2 regions of the Soonwooa sp. genome follow, and region 1 is predicted to be linked to the other one. Evidence: riboswitches for the same ligand, from Rfam matches in the RefSeq annotation. Region 1 holds a riboswitch; the other holds the start of a gene.
The links. Region 1 has a riboswitch for S-adenosylmethionine ahead of RT037_RS11570 (Na+/H+ antiporter NhaC family protein). Riboswitches for the same ligand answer to the same signal wherever they lie in the genome.
Positions count from the first base shown of each region.

Region 2: another riboswitch for S-adenosylmethionine. It lies ahead of RT037_RS06005 (TonB-dependent receptor plug domain-containing protein); the one in region 1 lies ahead of RT037_RS11570 (Na+/H+ antiporter NhaC family protein).

Region 1 is NZ_DAMBQF010000028.1:31,020-34,888, reverse strand. Features, by position in the region: gene recG (ATP-dependent DNA helicase RecG) at 1-1,018, shown strand, start outside; SAM-I-IV-variant riboswitch at 1,057-1,149, shown strand; gene RT037_RS11570 (Na+/H+ antiporter NhaC family protein) at 1,180-2,496, shown strand; gene RT037_RS11565 (GNAT family N-acetyltransferase) at 2,472-2,966, opposite strand; gene dapA (4-hydroxy-tetrahydrodipicolinate synthase) at 3,001-3,869, opposite strand, start outside.
Region 2 is NZ_DAMBQF010000007.1:92,946-96,814, forward strand. Features, by position in the region: gene RT037_RS05995 (exonuclease subunit SbcD) at 1-1,057, opposite strand, end outside; gene RT037_RS06000 (hypothetical protein) at 1,054-1,215, opposite strand; SAM riboswitch class I at 1,440-1,544, shown strand; gene RT037_RS06005 (TonB-dependent receptor plug domain-containing protein) at 1,654-3,869, shown strand, end outside.

The DNA.
Region 1 (3,869 bases):
ACGAAAAATCATCCACGAAGAATTATTATCTGGTGAACTTTCCATTTTGATTGGGACGCACGCCGTTTTGGAAGACATCGTACAGTTCAAAAATTTAGGATTGGTAATTATTGATGAGCAGCATCGCTTTGGTGTAGCACAACGCGCCAAACTTTGGGCGAAGAACAAAATTCCGCCACATATTTTGGTGATGACGGCAACGCCAATCCCAAGAACTTTGGCGATGAGTTTTTATTCTGACCTTGATGTATCCGTGATTGACGAAATGCCAGTTGGTAGAAAACCTATTGTCACAGCACACCGTCGCGAAAAAGACCGCGCTTATGTTTACAACTTTTGCCACGAAGAGTTAAAAAAAGGACGTCAAGTTTATTTCGTTTATCCATTAATCGAAGAATCTGAAACTTTAGACTACAAAAACTTACAGGATGGTTTTGACCATATTCTTAACCATTTCAAAAGTTATAATATCGCAATGCTTCATGGCCGAATGAAGCCCGATGAAAAAGACCAAGCGATGCAATATTTTGCTTCGGGAAACGCACAAATTATGGTTGCAACAACCGTTATCGAAGTTGGCGTTAATGTCCCGAATGCCTCAGTTATGGTTATCGAAAGCGCCGAAAGATTTGGACTTTCTCAACTTCATCAGCTGCGTGGACGCGTTGGTCGAGGCGCTGAACAGAGTTATTGTATCTTGATGACGTCTGACAAACTTTCTGCGGAAAGTCGCAAACGCATCAAAACGATGTGCGAAACCAATGACGGTTTCAAAATCTCCGAAGTTGATATGGAACTTCGAGGTCCAGGCGACATTTTGGGGACACAACAAAGTGGTGTTGTCGATTTTAAAAAGTTAAACCTCATGACGGATTCGCAAATTATAAAATTGGCGAAACTCGCTGTAGAACAACTTTTAGAGAAAGATGCACTTCTTGTCCATCCCAATCATCAAAGCATGAAAAACTTCTACATTAGACAATATAAAGGCAAAAACAAATGGTCTAAGATTTCGTAACGATTTGGTACTTTAAGTTTTTACACCTATTTTTGTCACACTTTTATCACGAACCTCAGCAGAGGTAGCAACCTGCAAAACAAGCAAGGTGCTAAAACGATAAGCCAATTTTTGGAAAAAATGTTGCACTATCTTCTGCTGACTTCGCCAAATAACGACGTATGACAACAGAACATAAACCTCGCGAAAGCTTTATCAGCTTGATTCCTTTTTTAGTATTTGTCCTAAGTTTTTTAGGAGCAGGAATTTATCTTAACGACTTTTATGCCTTGCCCTCTCCTATTGCCATGGCACTAGGAATTATCACTGCTTTTCTAATCATCAAACTTCCATTTAAAACAAAAATGGACGAATTTCTGAAAGGTTTGGGTGATAAAAATGTGTTAACTATGTGCGTTATTTATCTTTTGGCAGGCGCGTTTTCTACCGTTTCTAAAGCGTCGGGAAGCGTTGATGCTATCGTAAATTTAGGTTTAGAATATATTCCTGTTAATTATATTGCGCTTGGTATTTTTATATTGGCTTCGTTTTTATCTTTGGCGTCCGGTACTTCGGTTGGCAGCATTGTAGCACTTGGTCCCATCGCTATCGAATTGGCAACAAAAAGTGGCGCCGATGTTAACCTCATCGCAGCGTCACTATTGACAGGCGCAATGTTTGGAGATAATCTTTCGGTGATTTCTGACACGACAATTGCTGCTGCACAATCTTTGGGAAGTAAAATGTCTGATAAATTCCGAACTAATCTTTGGATTGCAGCGCCAGCATTTTTAATAACGATTTTTATTCTACTTTTTAATAATTCGGAAGTTACCCAAATACAGGATTTATCTAGACAAAGCGGCAGTTTTTATCTTTTAATTCCGTACATTTTGGTTATAGGTTTGGCATTTGCAGGCGTTGATGTTTTTTTCGTTTTATTAATTGGTGTTGTCGTGTCAGGAATTATCGGTCTATCAAATAACAGTATGGACTTGTTAAGTTTTGCAAAGGAAAGTTATAATGGTTTTACTTCGATGACTGAGATATTCCTTCTATCCTTATTAACAGGCGGTTTAGCTGCAATTATCGAATATGCGGGTGGTATACGATTTCTTTTAAATAAAATTTTAAAATCGATAAAATCGAGATTTTCTGCAATGTTGGGAATGGGCGTTTTGGTAAGTCTTGTTGATGCTTGTATTGCAAATAATACGATTGCGATTTTGATAACGGGAAAAGTTGCAAAACCAATTTCTGAGCATTATGAGTTTGAACCTCGAAAAATGGCTTCGGTATTGGACATTTTCTCATGTATTATCCAAGGTATTATTCCGTACGGTGCGCAGGTATTAATCTTGGTGAGCTTTGGAAAAAATAAGATTGACTACATCCAACTTATTAGCCAATCTTATTATATTTGGTTGCTTTTGATTTGCGTTTTAGTATTTATTTTCTTGAATAGAAATCAAACTTATAAATTAAATTCCATTAAATAATCGTCCATTACATAACCACTTCCAATATCGAAAACTGCTTCGCCGTAGACTTTGTAGTTTTGAGATTCGTAAAATTGACGCGCAACATTATTTTTATTCACTGTTAAAATAATACGATTATCTCCCACGGATTGGGTATGTTTTTTAACGAGATTAAGACCAAATTTTCCAGCGCCTTTTCCTTTAGCTTCTGGCACAAGATAAATGCGATGCAACTTGGTTGTGTTAGGTTCTAAATGATGTTCGAAACCAACAAATCCCAAAGGCGTTTCATCATCAAATATTAAAAAATAATGATAATTAGGATTTTGAAAATGTTCTAAAATTGCATTTTCAGTATACATCATATCGAGCATATATTCTAACTGCTCTTTTGATAAAATCTTTGAGTAAGTGTCTTCCCAAGAAATTCTGGCAAGCTTCTGTATCAACTCGATATCGAATTGCGTTGCAGGTTTAGTTGTAATCATATTTAAAATAAAAAATGGGCCGAAGCCCACTTAATTATATATTTTTCATTTCAGCTTTGATCCTATCTTGTAGACCTTCCGAAGCTTTTGTTAAGGGTAATCTCAAAGTATTTTTAATAATTCCCATTTCTGCAAGAATAGTTTTAACACCGCAAGGATTTCCTTCTGCAAAAATTAGTCTTGTGATGTCCACCAACTTGTTATGGATGTCGTAGGCTTCTTTAACTTTACCATCGAAAGCTAGTTGTACCATCCTCGAAAACTCTTTTGGATAAGCTTGTCCAATTACCGAGATCACGCCATTACCACCAGCCAATGTTACTGGAAGCGTATATTCATCATCACCCGAAACCAAATTAAAATTAGCAGTTTTTTTTCTCACAATATCAAAATATTGCAGAATATTGGGCGCCGCTTCTTTAATCATAATCAAATTCGGGAATTCTTTAGCTAATCTTAAAGTCGTATCTGCTTCGATATTTTGCCCCGTTCTTGACGGAACATTGTAGATGATAATATTTTTACCAGTCGCAGCAATTGCTTTATAATGTTGATAAAGTCCTTCCTGATTTGGCTTGTTATAATATGGAGAAACCGAAAGAACCGCCTCAAAATCTGATAAATCTGTCTCCTCGATTTGTTTAACAACTTCCATCGTGTTGTTACCACCAATCCCAAGAACTAGCGGCACACGTTTATTATTCACCTTTATGATATGCTCAACAACCTGTTTCTTCTCGTCATTAGAAAGTGTTGCAGCCTCAGCCGTTGTGCCAAGAACCACAAGATAGTTAGTTCCGTTATCGATATTGTAATCCACTAACTTTGTTAGAGAATCGAAATCTATCGATAAATCTTCATTAAAGGGCGTTACCAACGCAACACCTACACCTTTTAAATTGC
Region 2 (3,869 bases), on a different contig from region 1:
TTTTCACTTTTGGAATTAAATAAATTATACCGTCATGACTTTGAAAAATTCGTTTGCGATCTTCTGCTTTCAAAAAAGAATCAGATTCGATGGTCAATTCAATTAATGTATTGGGGTTTTGTGTCAACCAAGTGATTGTCTCATCAACATTATCGAAACTTTTTCTAACCAATTGCCGTCCAGATTTTAATTCAATTTTTTCAAAAGAAATGTTTTGGTTGGGTTTTGCATCAATAATGGAAACAAATTTGGTTTGGCCAGCCTCTGAAAAGCTATAACAAAGCGGTGAAGAACTGTAAACAACAGGTTTTTCTTCCGTTCCAATATTTCTAAAGCCGTGCAAATGTCCCAAGGCCGTATATTGAATTTGATTGGGAATTGAATCGGAATACACCATATCTGCATTTCCGATTTTGATTGGTTTTTCACCTTCAGGTTCTTCTAAAAGTGCAGTACCACGCTTATTCATATATAAATGCGTAGTCAAAATATTAACACCGTTTTCATCACAGAAGTCGTCGGTAATAGTTTTCCAATGTTCGGCTAAAGTTTCGTTCAAAGCTTTTTCTTTTTCTTCACCGAAATACTGTTTCAACCGAACTTCATTGGCGTAGGCCGTATGAATTAGTCGAATTGGATATGCGAACTGATTTAATTTTAATTCTAAAAATCCTTCTAGAGAATTTATAATTTTGAAATTTTCTACTTCAAATTCTTGAATTTTAGCTTGAGGATGTCCGATAAGAATAATGCCGCATTCGCGAGCCAAAGGATCTGGCGCATTAATCAAATTGGGAGAATCGTGATTTCCTGCAATGGCGATTACGGGACGTTTTCCGTTGTTTGACAGTCGTTTTAAAGTTTTATAAAAAAGTTCAACCGCCTCAACACTTGGATTGAAATTATCGAACAAATCGCCCGCAATAATTACCATGTTAACCTTGTGTTCATCAGCGATTTCGATGATTTCATTCATCACCGAAATTTGCTCCTCCAATCGTGAAAATCGGTCTAGGCGTTTTCCTAAATGCCAATCGGCAGTATGTAAAATTTTCATGATTCGCTATCTTGTTGTTGATTCTCCTTCTCAATAAAACTGGCTCTAATTTCTTTTAATCTAGCTTTTCGTTTTTCTTCGGATTCTTGAGTTTTCCTCTTCTTTTGGTCGATTTTTTTCTTGTGCGCTTTTCGGTTGGCATCCGTATTTCTGCTCATTTTTAAGCCTATTTAATGAAGCTAAGATAGTGAAGTTTAAAAGGAAAATAAAAAGGAAATCCGTAAAACTAAAGTTTTGTTTTTGTACTTCGTATGCCTTGAATAGTCTTTTAAATGTCAGATTTTCAATCTATTATATATGAAGTGATTTTTGTCACGTTAAAAAAATTTCGTCAAAAAATTTATTCTGCCTAAGTTTGTAGCATGATTGCGAATTGTTGTCATACTTATTAAGAAAGACGGAGGGATCTGACCCATTGATGTCTTAACAACCTGCCAAAATATGGTAAGGTGTTACATTCAGCCTTTGAAAAAAGGAAAAATAAGTTGAAATACGATATTTGTCGGGTATTTAGGATGCCTGTCTATAATAACTTCTTTCAGCTTTGGCTGGAAGAAGTTTTTTTTGCTCTAAACTTAAAAGTAAATTTTTAAAATATGAAATCTAAAATTAATTTTAATCGAGGAAAACAAGTCGTTGTTACGACAGCTGTTGTTTTCTTTTCAGGAGTTTATTCTATTCAAGCTCAAGAAGTTGCAAAACCCAAAGATACAACTTCTGCTAAGCATATTGAGGAAGTGGTGATTGTTGGCTCTAGAAGTGGAGGACGATCAAAAGCAGATAGTCCTGTTCCTGTCGATGTGTTTAACCTAAAAGGTTTGCAAGAGTCGTTGCCACAGACTAACATCAACCAAATTCTTAATTCGATTGCGCCGTCTTTTACATCGACTATTCAGACCAATGCTGATGGAACGGATCACTTGGATCCTGCGCAGTTACGCGGTTTGGGACCAGACCAAACTTTAGTTTTGATTAATGGAAAACGAAGACATACTTCCGCTTTAATCAATGTAAATGGGACGCCAGGAAGAGGAACTGTTGGGACAGACCTTAATGCAATTCCAGCTTTTGCGCTTAACAGAATCGAAGTTCTTCGCGATGGTGCATCAGCGCAATATGGATCGGACGCGATTGCAGGAGTGCTCAACTTGCAATTGAAACGTGATACTGGAAAATTGACTGGACAGTTTAATTATGGAGGTTATTTGACACCGACTGCTAACGATCACACGGGGAATTATGATGGACAACAATTTCAAGTGGACTTGAATTATGGCAACAAAATCGGCAGCAAAGGCGGTTTTTATAATTTAACTTGGTCTTCACAATTCCGTGAACCAACAAGAAGAGCAGGTACAGAAAGTGATCCTATCTACAATGCCTATAATGCTATCGAAAAAAGAGCTGCTGAAAATGGTGTGAACTTGGCGTCTTATTTTAGCAATATTGGACAATTGAAAGGTTCAGCTGGTGAACAAGATTTTGTGAATTTAATACATCAATATGCGCAAGATGTTAGCTATTTCGGTGGCGATTTGCAGTCGAAAATCCAGTCTGCTAATAGTATTTCTGCGTTGCAATCGGTTTTAAATCCGAGTTCTTTTACAAAAGATCAACTGAATTATTTTACCGATCAAGAGTTGGCATATCGCGGTTTAACAAGAAAAGATTTTAACATGCAAGTTGGACAGTCCAAACTTAATAGCCATCAAATATTTGCAAATGTTGAAGTACCAATAAGTGATGACTGGAAGGTCTACACTTTCGGTGGATATTCGACAAGAAATGGTTCTTCAGGAGGTTTTTTCAGACGTCCATCACAATCAAGAACTTTTACTGGATTGTATCTTGATGGTTACTTACCACAAATTAACACAAGCATCCAAGACGTGTCGTTCTCTGCCGGCGTCAGAGGGAAATTTGATGGTTGGAATATTGATCTTAGTAATACTTTCGGTCAAAATAGTTTTGATTATACCATTAAAAATACAAGCAATACCAGTTTGCGATTTGCGTCGCCGTCATCTTTTAAAGCTGGAGGTTTAGCATTTTTACAAAACACAGTTAATTTAGAATTTAATAAATCTTTTGATGTTTTCAAAGGTTTGAATCTTGCTTTTGGACTCGAGCAACGTCATGAAAATTTCAAAATAAATTCTGGTGAGGAGGCTTCTTACACGGCTTATGATGTTAACGGAAATCCTCAGACGCTGACTTCTGTTAATCCTACAGATTTCTTTGGAAATGCTTTGCCAGGCGGTTCTCAAGTTTTTGCTGGTTTTAGAAATGAAAATAAAACAGACAAAAGCAGAAACTCTTATGCAGCTTACGCTGACGCAGAATTTAATTTCACAGATTGGTTGTTAGTTGATGCTGCTTTGCGTTATGAGAATTATGCGGATTTTGGATCGACTTTTAACTATAAATTGGCGTCTAGAATAAAACTTACAGATCAGCTTAATTTCCGTTTTGCAGGATCGACAGGATTCCGTGCGCCGTCTATTCATCAGATTTATTACAACACAACTTCGACTTTGTTTGTCAATGGTGAGCTAAAAGAAGTTGGAACTTTTAGCAACGAATCTCAAATTGCAAAAGGTTTCGGGATTCCGAGTTTAAAACAGGAAACTTCAAAATCAGTGAGCGCAGGTTTTGCATACAAAATCCCGACACTTAATTTAAATATTACTGCGGACGCCTATTACATTAAAATTGATAACAGAATTGTATTGACAGATCAGTTCTCAAGACCGACGGACAAACAGATTGAAGCTAATCCGAACTTACAGGCTGTAAGAAATGAGTTGGACCG